Regions from separate parts of the Parageobacillus caldoxylosilyticus genome, predicted to be linked through region 3. Evidence: riboswitches for the same ligand, from Rfam matches in the RefSeq annotation. Region 3 holds a riboswitch; each other region holds the start of a gene.
The links. A riboswitch is a leader RNA that binds a small molecule or an ion and turns the genes downstream of it on or off. The one in region 3 is predicted to bind lysine.
Positions count from the first base shown of each region.

Region 1 (5,498 bases), 680 kb from region 3:
CGCCTATGAACGCTGGGTAGTTTTGCCCTAAAATGACGATGGAGCAAAGAACAAAGGCAAAGATCGGACCGAACGGAAACCATTTCGCTTTATACGGTAAATCATCAAGACTTTTCCCTTGCGCCACATACGCTTTGCGGAAGCGGTAATGGCTGATGGCGATGCCAAGCCAGGCGATAAATCCCGACATGCCGGAAGCGTTCAGCAACCATGTATATACCACTCCATCGCCAAAGAGTGAGGCCAAAAAGGCAAGCGTTCCTAAAGAAGAAGTAACGATGAGTGCATTGACGGGCACGCCGCGCTTATCCAATTTCGCTAAAAATTTCGGCGCCTTTCCTTCGCGGGCCAAGTCCCAAAGCATGCGGGTCGATGCGTACATGCCGGAGTTGCCTGCGGATAATACGGCGGTTAAAATGACTGCATACATGACGGACGCGGCAAAGGCAATTCCTGCTTTGTCAAACACAAGCGTAAATGGACTTACCGACACGTCGTCATTAGCCAGCTTAGGATCTGTATAAGGGATTAACAAACCGATGGCCAAAATCGCCAGCACGTAAAACAGCAAAATGCGCCAAAACACCCGGCGAATGGCACGGGGAATGCTTTCTTTCGGATTTTCTGTTTCTCCGGCGGCGACGCCTAACAATTCTGTTCCTTGGAAGGAAAATCCCGCTGCCATAAAGATTCCTAGCATCGCCATAAAGCCGCCGTGAAACGGTGCATCTTTGATGGTAAAGTTTTTAAAGCCGACCGCTTCGCCGCCCATGATGCCAAAGATCATCAGAAAGCTGACAATCAAAAAGATGATTACCGTTGCCACTTTAATAATGGAAAACCAATATTCCGCTTCGCCAAACCCTTTAACGGATAAATAATTTAATAAGAACATAATCGCTAAACAAAGCGCGCTCCATAAAAGCGATGGGCTGTTCGGAAACCAAAATTTCATAATCATCGTCACCGCGGAAAGCTCCGCCGCAATTGTAATCGCCCAGTTATACCAATAATTCCAGCCCAACGCAAATCCTAACGCAGGGTCGACGAATTTCGTCGCATAGGTGCTGAACGATCCGGAAACGGGCATATAGGCAGCCATTTCGGCAAGGCTTGTCATTAAAAAGTACACCATAATGCCGATCGCGATATAGGCGGCAAGCGCTCCGCCCGGTCCCGCGGCATGCACTGCTCCGCCGCTGGCTAAAAATAGTCCCGTGCCGATGGTGCCTCCAAGGGAGATCATTGTTAAATGGCGTGTTTTTAATTTTCGTCTTAGCCCGCTTTCCGAATGCGAAACAGTTAAAGAGCCAGCCGTTGTTTTTGCTGGTGTTGCCATCATTGAACCACTCCTTTTTGGATTAGGCTAATAAACTGAGAATGCATAACTTTTACTTATAAAATAAAATCTGGATCCTATAAATAAAAAAGCCGTCGAAGGAGATTCGACGGCAGTATGGTTTGGCAACTGCATCCATCAAATTCTCCCACGAAGATAGCGCTCCATGCGTGCACATTCGTGCGCGCATGACAGTGTTGCCCCTATTCGGCGACAACCCCAGCCCAAACATTCAGAGCAATGTTCAGGCTTCGGCAGCTTTTCCTTTCCGGCAAAGTCTTTGACGTGCTCTGCGTCTCGTTTACCGTACTCATAAAAGCTGCGACCTCTACTTCGATGGTCGAATGAGCGGTTTTATTCTATTATGTTAATATATTAATATATTATGGCAATTATTGCAACAAAAAAATAGAAATAAGAGACAAGTATTGATAGATGCTGCCATATAATAGCGGTATCGAAGTTTTTCTAGCGCGCCGGTTTGTTGGTAAGCAAGCCGAAAAACGATAGGGTGATCTCCGATGTTAAGAAAAATAATGACCACTATTATTGGCAGCATTTTTCTGGCTATCGGCATCAATGTATTTTTAGTTCCCCATCATTTACTCGATGGGGGCATTATTGGAATCGGTTTAATCGTGAAATACATTTGGCATGTAAAAGCGGGGCTGACCATCATTTTATTAAGCATTCCCCTTTATATTATAGCTTGGTTTTACTATCGTCCGTTTTTTTATAACAGCCTGCATGGTTTATTGTTTTCTTCGTTGATGATTGATGTATTTTCTGTGCTCCGCGGCGCTATTGTGCTCGATCCGATTCTTAGCTCTATCATTGGCGGCGTTTTAGTCGGCTTTGGAATCGGTATGATGTTGCGGGAAGAGACAAGTACGGGGGAACGGATTTATTAGCGCAGTTTATTGCGAGAATGACCAATTGGAATGTGGGAATTATTATTTTTCTGATGGATGCGCTGATTATTACGATTGGCAGCTTTATCATTGATTCGACTTCATTTCTTTATTCGCTCATTGTCGTCACCGTAGTAGGGGTGGTGACTACGATGCTGACACAGTCGAAAGGATGGAGACATTACGTGATGTAACCATCTCCATCCAGCTGGCTAGCTCGAGCGGCTGGCTAATTCCAGCGCACGATAGACGTTGATCAAACCATATCCGTAATACGGATCTTTGCCGTTGTTCCCAAGATCAGTAGCGGTGTCGATAATAATTTGCTTCACCTCATCGTTCGACAAGCGGGGATTTAAAGAACGGATGAGACCGGCTAATGCCGTGACGTGGGGGGCGGCCATCGATGTTCCAGACAGCGCCGCGTATCGATGATGCGAGAACGTGCTGGCAATATTGGTCCCTGGTGCGACTACATCCAAATAATTACCGTAATTGGAATAAGAGGCGAAGGAAAGATCTGGATTTACTGCGCCGACGCTGATCACTTCTGGATAGGCGGCGGGAAAGCTTGGCTGAGAAGTACTGTCGTTTCCTGAAGCGGCAACAAGCACGACATCGCGGTCATAGGCATAACGAATCGCTTCTTCCAATACGGTAGAAGGCTGATAATTGCCGAGGCTCAAATTGATCACTTTTGCCCCATGATCGACTGCCCAGCGGATTCCTTTTGCTACGTCAAAACTGGTGCCATAACCATCTGCATTTAACGCTTTAATAGGCATAATCGGATTGAACCACGTGATGCCGGCAACGCCTTCATGGTTGTTTGGCTGCGACGCAATAATGCCTGCCACGTGTGTGCCGTGGCCGTTTTCATCTTCCGGAATATTGTTCTCGGTAAAAACGTTATAGCCCGTTTGCAGGCGACGGGCAAGATCTGGATGATCCAAATCGACCCCGCTGTCGATAACGGCAATGGTAACGCCTTTTTTTCCGCGTGATAACATCCAGCCAGCTTCGGTGTCGATCGCCGGCAAATTCCATTGATAACGCGAATATAATAAATCATTTGGAATTTCGTTTTGTAAATAAATATAGTTTGGCTCGCTATAAGAAACAGTTGGGATGGATTCAAAATATTGATGTAATTCAAGATATGTTTTGCTGTTAGATCGAAAGATGAAAAAGTGATCAAACTGATTGATCAATTTTCCGTCGATTGCCCGTTCTATTCGTTTGATCTCTTGTACTGCAGGAAGTTTTCGAAACCGAACCGTGATTTCATGGTTAAAATAATGGCTTTTGTCGCGGCCGTTATGATCGATTTTTATAATTTTCGGATGACGGTTCAACTGATTTTTGATTTTTTCCCCCATTGCAAAACTGTCCAATGTTACGACAGTCGGATGAGAACGAGGAGTGGTTGCCTGATAAGGGGCTGGTTTCGGCTTTAGCTGATTCGTTTCTTCATGATGGACTGTCGGACGATATGTTGTCACCATTGCTATGATCATTGCAAAGACGATGATCATTCCAGCGGCGATAGCAAAAAGAGCACGTTTACTCATCTGTGTGTCACCTCACTAGTTATAGGGTGAACCAACAGAAAAAAAATATGAAAAAATGGGATTCTTACCTTGACGGTTGAATCCCATTGAAAGCAGTTAGCGTACGTTACTTGTTTGTAGCGCCTGCTGCGCTGCCTGCATATCAACGCGTAATTGTTCTTGGACGTTTGCCAGATGGTAATACCCTTTGTTAATCATATATTGGCTAATTTGTTCGTAAAGCTGAATGGCGTCGTTCAAATGTGAAATATTGTAAAAAAAGCTGGTCCCATTAACGGGATCCAGCTTTTTTAGTTCATCATTCGCACAAGTTTTTTCGTAAACAATAGCAAAATCAGCCCTAGTCCGATGGTTACGCCGCTAATTAAGCTGAAAATTTCTAAATAACCTAGAGATTGGGTAAATGCCGCTAATTGACCAGCCAACAATTGTGCGACACCAGTTCCTGCTAGCCATACCCCCATGAGAAGCGATGCTAAGCGAACAGGAGCAAGTTTACTTACCATCGACAATCCGACTGGCGATAAGCAAAGCTCACCGAGCGTGTGAAGGAAATAAGTGAAAATGATGAATAATAAATTCGCTTTTTCGACGATATGTTGCTCATCGCTTCCTGTTTGCAATACAGCTGGAATTAGTACGGCAAATCCAAGACCAAGCAAAATCATACCAAGACCCATTTTTGCTGGAATTGGCAAGTCACCGCGTTTTGAATTCGAAAGCTTAATCCAGATTTGTGAAACAATCGGTGCCAACACGATGATAAAGAATGGGTTTAGTGATTGGAACCAAGAAGTAGGCATCGTCCAGCCGCCGATCGATTTATCTACAAATTTGTCTGTATATAGTGTTAAAGAACTTCCAGCTTGTTCAAATCCAGCCCAGAAGAAAATAACGAAGCACGTTAAAATAAAAATAACAGCAACGTTTTGTTTTTCTTGTTTTGTTAAAGGAGCTTTTGTTTTTGTTTCCTTGTTTGTTTTCTCTGGTGCGCCGACAGGTTTTTTACCAATATCTCCTAAATAACGATTTCCAAATAAATTGAAAATTAATTGTCCAATGATCATACCGATCGCAGCAGCTAAAAATCCGTATTTAAATCCGTAATGGATGACGCCATTAATGTTCGTTGCGAAATATTCTTCCGCTAAAAATCCGCATACGAGTGGCGAAAATAATGCCCCTAAGTTAATTCCCATATAGAAAATGGTGAACGCTGCGTCTTTTCGTTTATCGTTTGGAGCATAAAGTTCCCCGACAAGCGTGGAAATATTCGGTTTAAAGAAACCATTACCAATAATTAACAAAAGCAATCCGATGTATAGCCCTGTTTGATTGTTGATGGCAAACAGGACGATGTTACCAAGCGCCATCGTAATACCGCCAATTGTAATCGCCAATCTTCTTCCTAAAACTCGGTCAGACAAATAACCGCCAACAAGCGGAGTGAAATAAACTGCACCAGTAAAAAATCCATAAATCGTCATTGCGACGCTTGGTTTGATTCCTAATCCGCCGCTAACAAGTTCTGTTGTTAAATAAAGAACAAGGATCGCTCTCATTCCATAGTAGCTAAATCGTTCCCAAAGCTCTGTAAAGAATAGCAAATAAAGCCCGGGTGGGTGTTTCATTTTTTTAGGCTGATTTTGCAACGTCTGTGTTTCTGGTACTACACTC
Region 1 covers NZ_CP040553.1:177,363-182,860, reverse strand. The annotation lists gene BV455_RS00995 (amino acid permease) at 1-1,339, opposite strand, end outside; lysine riboswitch at 1,489-1,678, opposite strand; partial or broken gene BV455_RS00990 (YitT family protein) at 1,861-2,444, shown strand; gene BV455_RS00985 (S8 family peptidase) at 2,463-3,821, opposite strand; gene BV455_RS00980 (hypothetical protein) at 3,918-4,061, opposite strand; gene BV455_RS00975 (peptide MFS transporter) at 4,112-5,498, opposite strand, start outside.
Region 1: linked by a shared signal. The riboswitch ahead of BV455_RS00995 (amino acid permease) and the one ahead of BV455_RS04385 (amino acid permease) in region 3 are both predicted to bind lysine.

Region 2 (5,498 bases), 1.7 Mb from region 3:
AATAGAAAGCGCAACAAAAATAATCATCGTTAAATAAGTGAAAACTTGTTGTGAACGAGGAGACACCGTTAAACCCCAGCTTACACAGAAAGACCATAAACCGTTGGCAAAGTGAAACACCGTTGACAAAATTCCGACAATATAAAAGCCAAGCATAACCGGATTGTCCACGATATTGGCCATCATTTCATAGTTTACTTCCGCTCCAAACGCGGCTTGAACGCGCGTTTCATACACATGCCATGTCACAAAAATTAACGTGATAATTCCCGTAATCCGCTGCAGCATAAACATCCAGTTACGGAAATATCCGTAATTTCCGACATTAAATTTCGCCGTAAAAGCAATATAAAGACCATAAATGGCATGGAACAGCAGTGGAAGAAAAATGACAAATATTTCTAAAAAATAACGAAACGGTAAATTCTCCATAAAAGAAGCCGCCCGGTTAAACGCCTCTGGTCCTCTTGTCGCAAAATGGTTTACGACCAAATGTTGTACTAAAAAGATCCCTACTGGAATGACTCCTAACAGTGAATGGAGCCGACGGTAATAAAATTCGCGATTTCCTGCCATATGTAAACCCCCTTTAATAAATAAACAGTGAAAAAATCGTGTGCTCCCCATCCACAATGAGTGAAATGTAACGGCTTCCATTTCCATTAATCATTGTGTCACATTCATTGTACCCCCACATTGTACAAGCGTCAAGAAAACAAAGTCATAAAATGTTCAAACATTTGCATACGAAAACGATAGAGAAAAATAGAAAGAAAGATAATGCACGTCCCCCTCTATTTCGCTATAATGATGAATGGATAGAAAGAGGGGAATCATGTGAAACTGCCAACACTAGAAGAACAATACAAGTCATTAGAAGACATCTCTATTTCCGCATTCGGCGCGGAACTTCTCCGGCAAATTGTCCTTCCGGAATTGCTGGGAAAAGAAGCGGCCAGCATTTTATACTGGGCTGGAAAAAGTTTAGCGCGCCGCTACCCGCTCGAAACAGTATCCGATATCATTACTTTTTTTGAAAAAGCCGGCTGGGGGACACTGTCCATTGTTGAAGAGCGCAAAGACGAACTTCACGTAGAACTGTCCGGCGACATTATTGCCGCGCGGTTTACCCTTCATGAGCATTGCACCTTCCAGCTCGAAGCGGGATTTCTCGCCCAGCAAATCGAACAACAAAAGCGCCTCGTCACCGAAGCATTTGAACAACAAAAAAGGCGGGAAAATAAAGCACTCATTATCATTAAATGGGACCGCAAACAGCAGATAGAATAATAGAAAGAAGCCTGTCCGGTGCAGGCTTCTTTCATTTTATGCGCGCACTGCCGCCGCTTCTTCGGCAAGTCCAAACGCTTCATGGAGCGCTTCAACTGCTCGAACCATGTTTTTCTCATCAATGACAGTAGAAATTTTAATTTCTGACGTGCTGACCATTTTGATTTCAATGTTCTCGCCTGCCAGCACTTCAAACATGCGCGCCGCCACCCCAGGGTTTGAAATCATGCCAGAGCCAACGATCGACACTTTCGCCAAGCCGCTTTCATATTGTACGTTTGCCTCTTCAAGCGATTGCAATACTTGAAGCGTTTCCGGCAAATCCTCCGTACGGATCGAAAAAGAAACAGACGTAATGTCCGCATTCCCCGCGCTTTGAATAATAATGTCCACATTAATGCCTCGCTTTGCGAGCGCCGTAAAAATAGTCGGCAATGCATATAAACTGTTTTTGATTCTAGACACTGTCACTCTCGTTACTTGATCTTCAAAAGCGATGCCGCGTACGATTAAATGCTGTTCCATCGAAACTTCCCCCTTCACGATTGTACCGCTTTCTTTTTCCATGCTTGAGCGCACCTCAAGCAGCACTTCATAGTTTTTCGCAAATTCCACCGCGCGCGGGTGCAGCACCCCCGCTCCTAAATTGGCTAGCTCAAGCATTTCATCATAGGAAATCTCTTTTATTTTTCTTGCTGTCTTTACATAGCGCGGGTCGGTCGTAAACACGCCAGTTACATCCGTATAAATATCGCACTTATCTGCTTTTAACGCCGCCGCCAGCGCCACCGCTGTCGTATCGGAACCGCCGCGGCCGAGCGTGGTGATCTCCCCTGTTTCCGTCACGCCTTGAAACCCGGCAACGATCACAATTGCCCCTTCATCAAGATAACGGCGGATTCTGACTGTATCAATGTTCATAATGCGGGCATTGCCGTGCATTTCTTCCGTTGTAATCCCCGCCTGCCATCCCGTTAAGGAAATGGCTTTATATCCCTTTTCCTGCAATGCCATGGCGAGCAGGGCTATGCTTACTTGTTCCCCTGTCGAAAGGAGCATATCCATTTCCCGCTTGCTTGGCTGTAAGGAAATTTGTTTTGCCAAATCAACAAGTTCATCCGTTGTCTTGCCCATTGCGGAAACAACAACGACAACTTGATTCCCCTTTTCGGCCTCCTCTATCACCCGAGTGGCCACGTGTCGAATTCTTTTGATCGAACCGACGGATGTTCCGCCAAATTTTTGTACAATAATTCCCATTTCGTCTCACCCTTTTGCCTGTTTATAAAATAAAAAAAGCAATGAGAGAAATCTCATTGCTGTGCATCACGAAAACGGAAACAAGCGAATTCGCCTCGCACAGTGAGATAGCTCTCCAAGATGAATAACATCTTGACAGTCCTACATTTCTTAAACGCAGGACCAGCGGAAAAAGCAATGAGACTTTTCCCACTTCGGCGACGCTCCCCTTTCCACACTCATCATCGGAACTCATTTTCCTCCGAATGTGTACTCTTGAAGTTCGCACCTCTATCTTCACTTCAGCGATCGGAAGTGTATGAATATGCAATTTAGAGCAATAATATCAAATTTTTATGCTATTGACAATACTACTCTCGTAATTTCTTATAAATTTTTTCAGCCACCGTGCGCGGAATGTTCGCTTGTTGCAGCTCTTCGACCGTTGCTTCTTTCATGTTTTTCAATGAACCGAAATGCTTGAATAGCGCTTTTTTTCTTTTTTCGCCGACGCCAGGAATATCGTCTAACACGGAGCGAAACATCGTTTTTTCCCGCGTCTGCCGATGGAATGTAACCGCAAACCGGTGCACCTCGTCTTGAATGCGCTGCAGCAAATAAAACTCTTGGCTGTTTCTCTCAAGCGGCACGATTTTCGGCGGATCCCCCATGATTAACTCCGATGTGCGATGCTTCTCATCCTTGGCGAGGCCGGCAAGCGGAATATTCAGACCTAATTCATTTTCCATCACATCGCGTACCGCTGCCAAATGTCCCTTCCCACCGTCAATAATAATCAAATCGGGAAGCGGAAGCTTTTCTTTTAGCACGCGCGTATAGCGCCTCCGCACCACTTCACGCATCGATTCATAGTCATCGGGCCCTTCGACTGTTTTCACTTTATATTTGCGGTATTCTTTTTTCTCCGGCTTTCCATCAATGAATACGACCATCGCCGATACTGGGTCGGCTCCGTAAATATTGGAATTGTCAAACGCTTCAATACGGTGGGGAACAGGTATTTCTAATATTTTTCCTAGGTTTTCCACCGCCTTGATCGTCCGCTCTTCGTCCCGCTCGATTAGATAAAACTTTTCCTTCAAGGCAATTGCCGCATTTTTGCTGGCCAGCTCGACCAATTCTTTTTTCTTTCCCTTTTTTGGCTGCACAATCGTGACTTCTAGCAGCTGACCGGCAAGCTCTCCGTCGACTTCGGCAGGCAAAATCACCTCTTTTGGCTTTAAATGATTGGCCTTGGTATAAAACTGTCCTAAAAAAGTCAGCAGCTCTTCGTCCGGATCTTGATACATTGGGAAAATTGATACATCGCGCTCGATCAGCTTCCCTTGGCGAATGAAAAAGACTTGCACGCACATCCAGCCTTTGTCATACGCATAGCCGAACACATCGCGGTCGATAAAGTCATTCAAGGTCATCTTCTGCTTTTCCATTGTCGCTTCAATATGGGCAATTTGGTCGCGGTATTCTTTCGCCCGCTCAAATTCGAGCGCTTCCGCTGCTTTCATCATCTTCTCTGCCAATTCTTTTTTCACTTCCTGATATCCACCGTTGAGGAAACGAACGATTTGCTCAACCATCTCTTTATTTTGTTGTTCAGACACCGGATATACACATGGGGCAAGACATTGCCCCATATGGTAATATAAACAAACACGGTTCGGCATGGTCGAGCATTTGCGCAGCGGATAGAGGCGGTCTAACAGCTTTTTCGTCTCATTGGCCGCCTGCACGTTCGGATATGGTCCGAAGTATTTGCCGCCGTCTTTTTTCACTTTTCTCGTAATGAGCAAGCGCGGATGTTTTTCCGCCGTAATTTTAATAAACGGATAGCTTTTGTCATCTTTCAGCATGACGTTATATTTCGGATCATACTTTTTAATTAAATTCATCTCTAAAATAAGCGCCTCGGCGTTGGACGAAGTGACGATATATTCAAAATCGGCAATCTCATTGACAAGTCGCTGCGTTTTTCCATCATGCGTGCCGGTAAAATACGAGCGCACGCGGTTTTTCAGCACTTTTGCTTTACCGACGTATATGACCGTACCGTTTTTATCTTTCATCAAATAACATCCCGGCTGCTCCGGGAGTATGGCTAATTTTTCTTTTAAGTGATCATGCATCATAATCACTCCATCAAATTAATTCATCCATTCATACAACGTAATGTTTCCGTACACCGGATCTGCCAGTGTGCTGGAACGATATATTTTCACTTTCCGCACATGGCGGGAAAGGGAAATCCCCTGTGCTTGAAAGCCCTTGACCACATGATCGGTCATATAAATTTTAACATGTCTATAGTTCTCCTTGTCTTGTAAAAAAAATGAAAAGTGCAATACGTCTTTGTGTGGAAAATCGACATCAAGATACTGCAATACTCGCGTTTCCTCCCATGTATATAGAACGAAATTTTCTCTGCTGTCGCGTAAATCATACGCCAACTGATAGGCTGCTGGCAACTGCAATGCTTGTTCGCGCAGATGCCATGTCCCCGTTACGAATTGCACGGCTAACACAGCCAGCGCTATGCTCCATCGATACATAGACAGATGATGGCGGACATAGCAGGTCCATCCGTACAACAAAACAAGATGAACAAGCGGGAGAATGTGACGCGGTTTCTCAATATTTTGCGCAAATAACGCCCAAAGAAAATAAACAAATCCAGAAACGAGAAGCCAGCGCGGAAACAAGAACTTCCTTGACCGCCATATCGCTGTCCATACAACCATATACAAAAAAAGCAGGATAACGTTTTGGCTTGCTATCCCTGTCCATAAAATATTATAAAAGAAAAAATGAATCACTCGTTCCCATAACGGCTGCCCGTCATTTGCCGCTGTTCCTCCCCATTCCTCAAAATGGCCGCTTGTAAATGAAAGAGCCAGTTTGAAAAAGGATTGGAAACTTCCTTCTGTCGCCGCAACCGCTGTGATCCAAATAAA
Region 2 covers NZ_CP040553.1:2,591,034-2,596,531, reverse strand. The annotation lists gene BV455_RS13185 (succinate dehydrogenase cytochrome b558 subunit) at 1-576, opposite strand, end outside; gene BV455_RS13180 (YslB family protein) at 838-1,290, shown strand; gene BV455_RS13175 (aspartate kinase) at 1,327-2,550, opposite strand; lysine riboswitch at 2,651-2,831, opposite strand; gene uvrC (excinuclease ABC subunit UvrC) at 2,901-4,673, opposite strand; gene BV455_RS13165 (nucleoporin-interacting protein) at 4,692-5,498, opposite strand, start outside.
Region 2: linked by a shared signal. The riboswitch ahead of BV455_RS13175 (aspartate kinase) and the one ahead of BV455_RS04385 (amino acid permease) in region 3 are both predicted to bind lysine.

Region 3 (5,498 bases):
CGGCAAAAATAACAGTGCATCGCTTAAATGATAAAATTTATATTTTTCCGCATCTTCTTGGAAGAATAACTTCATCCACGGCCATGTGAAAAACTCCATGCTCATCGAATGAATTTCGCACGCCTCCAAGGTCGGCCAGTTATATTCCGGAATTTCGTAATGGCGGCTTTCGTAAACTTGAAACGCGTGCCCCGCTTCATGGGTAAGCACATCGATGTCTCCGGATGTGCCGGTAAAGTTCGAGAAAATAAACGGCGCTTTATAATTTTCGATATATGTACAATAGCCCCCGCTGGCTTTTCCTTTTTTCGCGATAAGGTCCATTAGTTCATGCTCGATCATATATCGGAAAAACTCGCCCGTTTCCGGCGACAGTTCTTCATACATCTTTTTCCCGTTTTCAATAATCCAGCTTGCGTCCCCTTTTGGCGTTGGATTCCCTGTTGGAAAAACAAATGCTTCATCATAATATTTCAATTTCTCGACGCCAATGCGCTCCCGTTGCCGCTCGCGGAGCTTGACAGCAATCGGAACGATATGCTTTTCGACTTGCTTGCGGAATTTCGCAACCATCTCGGCGTTATAATCCGTTCTACCTAAACGGGCATAGCCAAGTTCCACGAAGTTTTTAAATCCGAGCTTTTGCGCAATGGCGGTGCGCACTTTCACAAGCTGATCGTAAATCTCGTCAAACTTTTCTTCATGCTCTTGGAAAAACGCAAAGCGCGCTTCGCTTGCCCGCTTGCGCATCTCGCGGTCCGGTGATTCGACAAACGGCTGCAGCTGCGCTAACGTCCGTTCTTCTCCTTCAAAGAAAATTTTCGCCGACGCGACCAATTTCGTATATTCGCTCGTCAGCTTATTTTCCAGCTGCAGATCTTCCACCACGTCCGGAGAATATGTTTTTAATTCCGTCTCGGCGAGCGCAAACAATTGTTTCCCCCATTTTTCCTCGAGCTGCGAGCGGAACGGAGACGAAACAAGCGCCCGGTAATAATCGTTCACAATCCCTTTGACAATCGGCTCGACTTCATCGAAAAAGTCTTGTTCTTGTTTATAAAATTCATCGTTCGTATCAATCGTATGGCGGATATAACAAATGTTTGCCATCGTGCTGAAATGGTTGCGAAGCTGATTGATTTCCTGCATCGCCTCATTCTGTTCTTCCGCGCTGCTCGCCTTCTGAAACGATTGCAACGCTTGTTGAAACGATGCTTTTAACTTCTCCACATCTGGCCGTTCATAGCGAAACTCGGAAAATTTCAATGAAATCCCTTCCTTTTCTTTCAATTTCCTTATCTTAGTTTGTATTCCATCTTAGCACGGAAAATCCTTTTTTTCTATCGAGAAAGGCTGTTGACGGTTTTTGTCGAAAAACGTATAATAATAACGTCAATTGAATATTTTTTCTTCTCATCCACATCGATGAGATAGAGGTTGCAATGAACAAGAGTAGTAGAAACGAGACACATAGAATCGACGAGTTTCCACGTCAGGGCTCATGGCCAAAGTTTGCGGCGAACTCTGACGCCATAAACCGGGCCTGTATCCGAACAAGGACAGGACTGTCATCGTTGTAACAAACGATGAGAAGTTGGATACGATGTCTCATGCACCCGTTAAAACTTTTGGGTGTATTTTTTTTGAGGAAAAACAAACTAAAGCAAATCAGCATCAGGAAGGAGCTATCAACTGTGCAACAGCAAAAACTCGGACTATGGTTATTAACGGCGCTTGTCGTTGGCAATATGGTTGGTTCAGGCATTTTCATGCTGCCGCGCTCGCTTGCAGAAGCGGCAAGCCCGCTCGGCGTTATTTTCGCATGGCTGTTAACGGGCGCAGGCGTCTTAATGACGGCGCTTGTCTTTGGCAACTTAGCGATCCGCAAGCCGGAATTAAACGGCGGGCCGCAAATTTATGCAAAAGAATTGTTTCCAAAAGGATCGAACATCTCGATTCTATCTGGCTTTATGTCCTCATGGGGATATTGGATCGGCAACTTCGCCGGCAACGTGGCGATTATTACGACATTCGCCAGCTATTTATCGACGTTTTTCCCCATTTTAACAAGCAAACAAACGCTATTTGCCATCGGTTCGCTTGACGTAAAACTAGGAAACTTGCTCACCTTTGCCGTTTGCACGGCGCTGCTTTGGGGCATGCATTTCATCATTTTGCGCGGCATTGAAGATGCAGGAAAACTGAACTTTCTTGCTACGGCGGCAAAAGTGCTTGGATTTTTCCTATTTATCGTCATTGCTTTATTTGCGTTTGAAAAAAGCAACATCGGCTCGCTTGTTGCTCCGCGTTATGATGAAGCTGGCCATTCCATTGGTTTGTTAGGGCAAATTAATAATGCGGCGGTATCGACATTATGGGCGTTTATCGGCGTCGAATCGGCGATTGTTTTTGCATCGCGTGCGCGCAAACAAGCCGATGTCAAACGTGCGACAATCCTTGGCTTGTTGATTGCCCTTGCGATTTATATCGGCATTAGTGTGCTTGTCATGGGAGTATTGCCGCAAAAAGAACTCATTCAGTCGGAAAAACCGCTTGTTGACGCGATTGTTGCGATTTTAGGCCCAAGCGGCGGCTACATTCTTGCGGGGCTCGGTTTAATCAGCTTGCTCGGCTCCACGCTTGGCTGGGTGCTGCTAAGCGCCGAAGTGCCATACCAGGCGGCAAAGCAGGGTTTGTTTATTCCAGCGTTTTTAAAGGAAAATAAAAAGAGAGTGCCAAGCTTTTCTTTAGTTCTTTCGAATGGATTGGCGCAAATCTTTATTTTTTCAACAGTTTCCAACTCGATGTCAGCGGCGTTTGATTTTGTCATTTACATCGCGACATTAGCGTATCTCGTCCCGTATTTTATCGCCTCTGTCTTCCAATTAAAGCTGACGCTGACCGGCGAAACGTACAAGGGTGCGGCACGGGGCCGCATGATCGATGGGATCGTTGCCGTTCTGGCAACCATTTATTCCATCTGGGTCATCATCGCCGGCACCGCAGATATCAAAACGTTTATGCTTGGAGTTGTCCTGCTTTTAAGCGGCATCTTCTTCTACCCGCAAGTGAAAAAAGCGGCGCAGCAAACAGAAGAAAAACAAAAAATGTCGGCATAACAAAAGCGAACGTCCGAAAGCCGCGGGCGTTCGCTTTTATATTTTTCTCTTTTCTTCTCCATCAATCACTATTGCCTCCGAATCTATCAGCCTTGTCACGCGGCATGAAATTTGTGCTTCAAACGTTTGCAGCCGCTCTTCTATGGAGCAATCGCCCGGAAACACATCCTCCCGGCCTAATGCGGAAAGATTATTCGTCCGTTAGGTGGTTACCTTATCATACCGTTATTTTACCATGTTTTAGAAGGAAAAGTAATTCGTTTATCGAAATACTATAGAGAAAATTTTTAAAAAAGGAAGTGTCTTCGATGACTGTACGGGACGCAAAGAAAAAACATCGCGGCATCACCTCAGAAGATTTGTTTCGCATCCGCTTTGTGAGAGACCCACAATTCTCCCCAGATGGCGAGAAAGTCATCTTTGTGCAAAAAACGATTGATGACGAACGGGAATATCGCTCCCACCTTTTTCTCCTGGCATTAGCGGATGGCAAAGTGAGACAATGGACGTTTGGAAAAGTAAAAGACTCTTTTCCGCGTTGGTCCCCAAATGGAAAAATAATCGCGTTTCTTTCCAACCGCTCCGGCAAAACACAAATTTGGATTCTTCCGACAGACGGCGGGGAAGCGCGCCAGTTAACCGCATTAAAAAACGGAGTGCGCCACTACTGCTGGTCGCCGGATGGGCGGTTTCTCGTAGCACTCATTTCGCTTGGCAAGGAAGAAACGCTGGAAGAGCGCGAGGAGCAAAACAAAAAAGAGAAAGAAAAACGCGAGCTGACACCGCTTGTCGTAGAGCGGCTGCAATATAAATCCGATGCAGCAGGATTTCGCGATGATAAACAGGATTTGCTTGTCCGCATCGATGTAGAAGCAGGCAAGATTCAAGCTCTGACAGACGGCGATGACGAAATCAGTTCATTCGCCATCTCTCCTGACGGCAAAACAGTCGCATTTGTCGCCAATCGGAGCGATGAGCCTGATTTTACGTTTGCGCGCGATATATTTCTTCTTGACATCGACAGCGGAAAAACGACAAAAATCACAGATGGAAACGGGTTTTTCACTTCGCTGTCCTGGTCTCCGGACGGAAAAGCGCTCGCGGCGATTGGACATGAACTCGAATATTTAGGCGCTACGCTAAATCGAGTGTGGATTTTCGATCTCGCTGGTGGAAAAAAACGGTCGCTTACCGCCAATTGGGATGTCCATGTCGGTGATGCGATGGTAGGTGACATGCATTCCGACGCGCCAGGTCCTGGACTCATTTGGGATAAAGAAGGAAACGGTATGTATTTTCTTGCTTCCGAACGAGGGCGCGTTAACCTTTATCATGTAGCGTTGGACGGAACCATTACACCATCTGTAGTCGGCGATTTCCATCTGTATGGATTAACGATTCACCCGCATCAACATATAGCGATTGCGGCAATTAGCGATCCAACACATATTGGTGACTTACATACCATTTCTCTTCATGATGGGAAACGAAACAAGCTGACAAATGTGAATAAGGAGTTGGAAGAAGAGATTATCCTTTCCAAACCGGAGACATTCACCTATCCATCCCGTGATGGCTGGACCATTCAGGGCTGGCTGATGAAGCCCCCTCATCTCGAACAAGGGCAAAAAGTGCCGCTCATCGTCGAAATTCACGGCGGTCCGCACGCAATGTACGGTTTTACTTTTTTCCATGAAATGCAGGTGCTTGCGGACAAAGGATATGCGGTGCTGTTTACGAATCCGCGCGGCAGCCATGGCTATGGGCAAACGTTTGTCAACGCGGTGCGCGGCGATTACGGCGGGATGGACTATGCAGACATTATGAGCGGCGTCGATTATGTGCTTGAGCATTTTGATTTTATCGATGAAACGCGCCTTGGCGTCACTGGCGGAAGCTACGGCGGATTTATGACCAACTGGATCGTCGGACATACGGACCGCTTTAAAGCAGCGGTAACGCAGCGCTCGATTTCAAACTGGCTCAGCTTCTATGGTGTGAGCGACATCGGTTATTTCTTCACAGAATGGGAAGTCGGCTGCAATGTGTGGGACGATCCGGAACGGCTTTGGCATCATTCTCCGCTGAAATATGTAAAGAACATTCAAACTCCGTTATTGATTCTCCATAGCGAAAAAGATTACCGCTGCCCGATCGAACAAGCCGAGCAGCTGTTTATCGCGCTGAAACATTTAAAGCGGGAAACGAAGCTCGTCCGCTTCCCGGAAGCAAACCATGATCTTTCCCGCAGCGGCCCTCCGGCGCTTCGCCTTGAGCGGCTCAATCATATTGTCGGGTGGTTTGAACAACATTTGACATAAAACAAGAGTCCCGTAACTGGGACTCTTTATGGCGATGAATATTTATGGAATTAACTCG
Region 3 covers NZ_CP040553.1:858,648-864,145, forward strand. The annotation lists gene BV455_RS04380 (M3 family oligoendopeptidase) at 1-1,266, opposite strand, end outside; lysine riboswitch at 1,424-1,605, shown strand; gene BV455_RS04385 (amino acid permease) at 1,695-3,119, shown strand; gene BV455_RS04390 (S9 family peptidase) at 3,428-5,440, shown strand; partial or broken gene BV455_RS04395 (PduL/EutD family phosphate acyltransferase) at 5,483-5,498, opposite strand, start outside.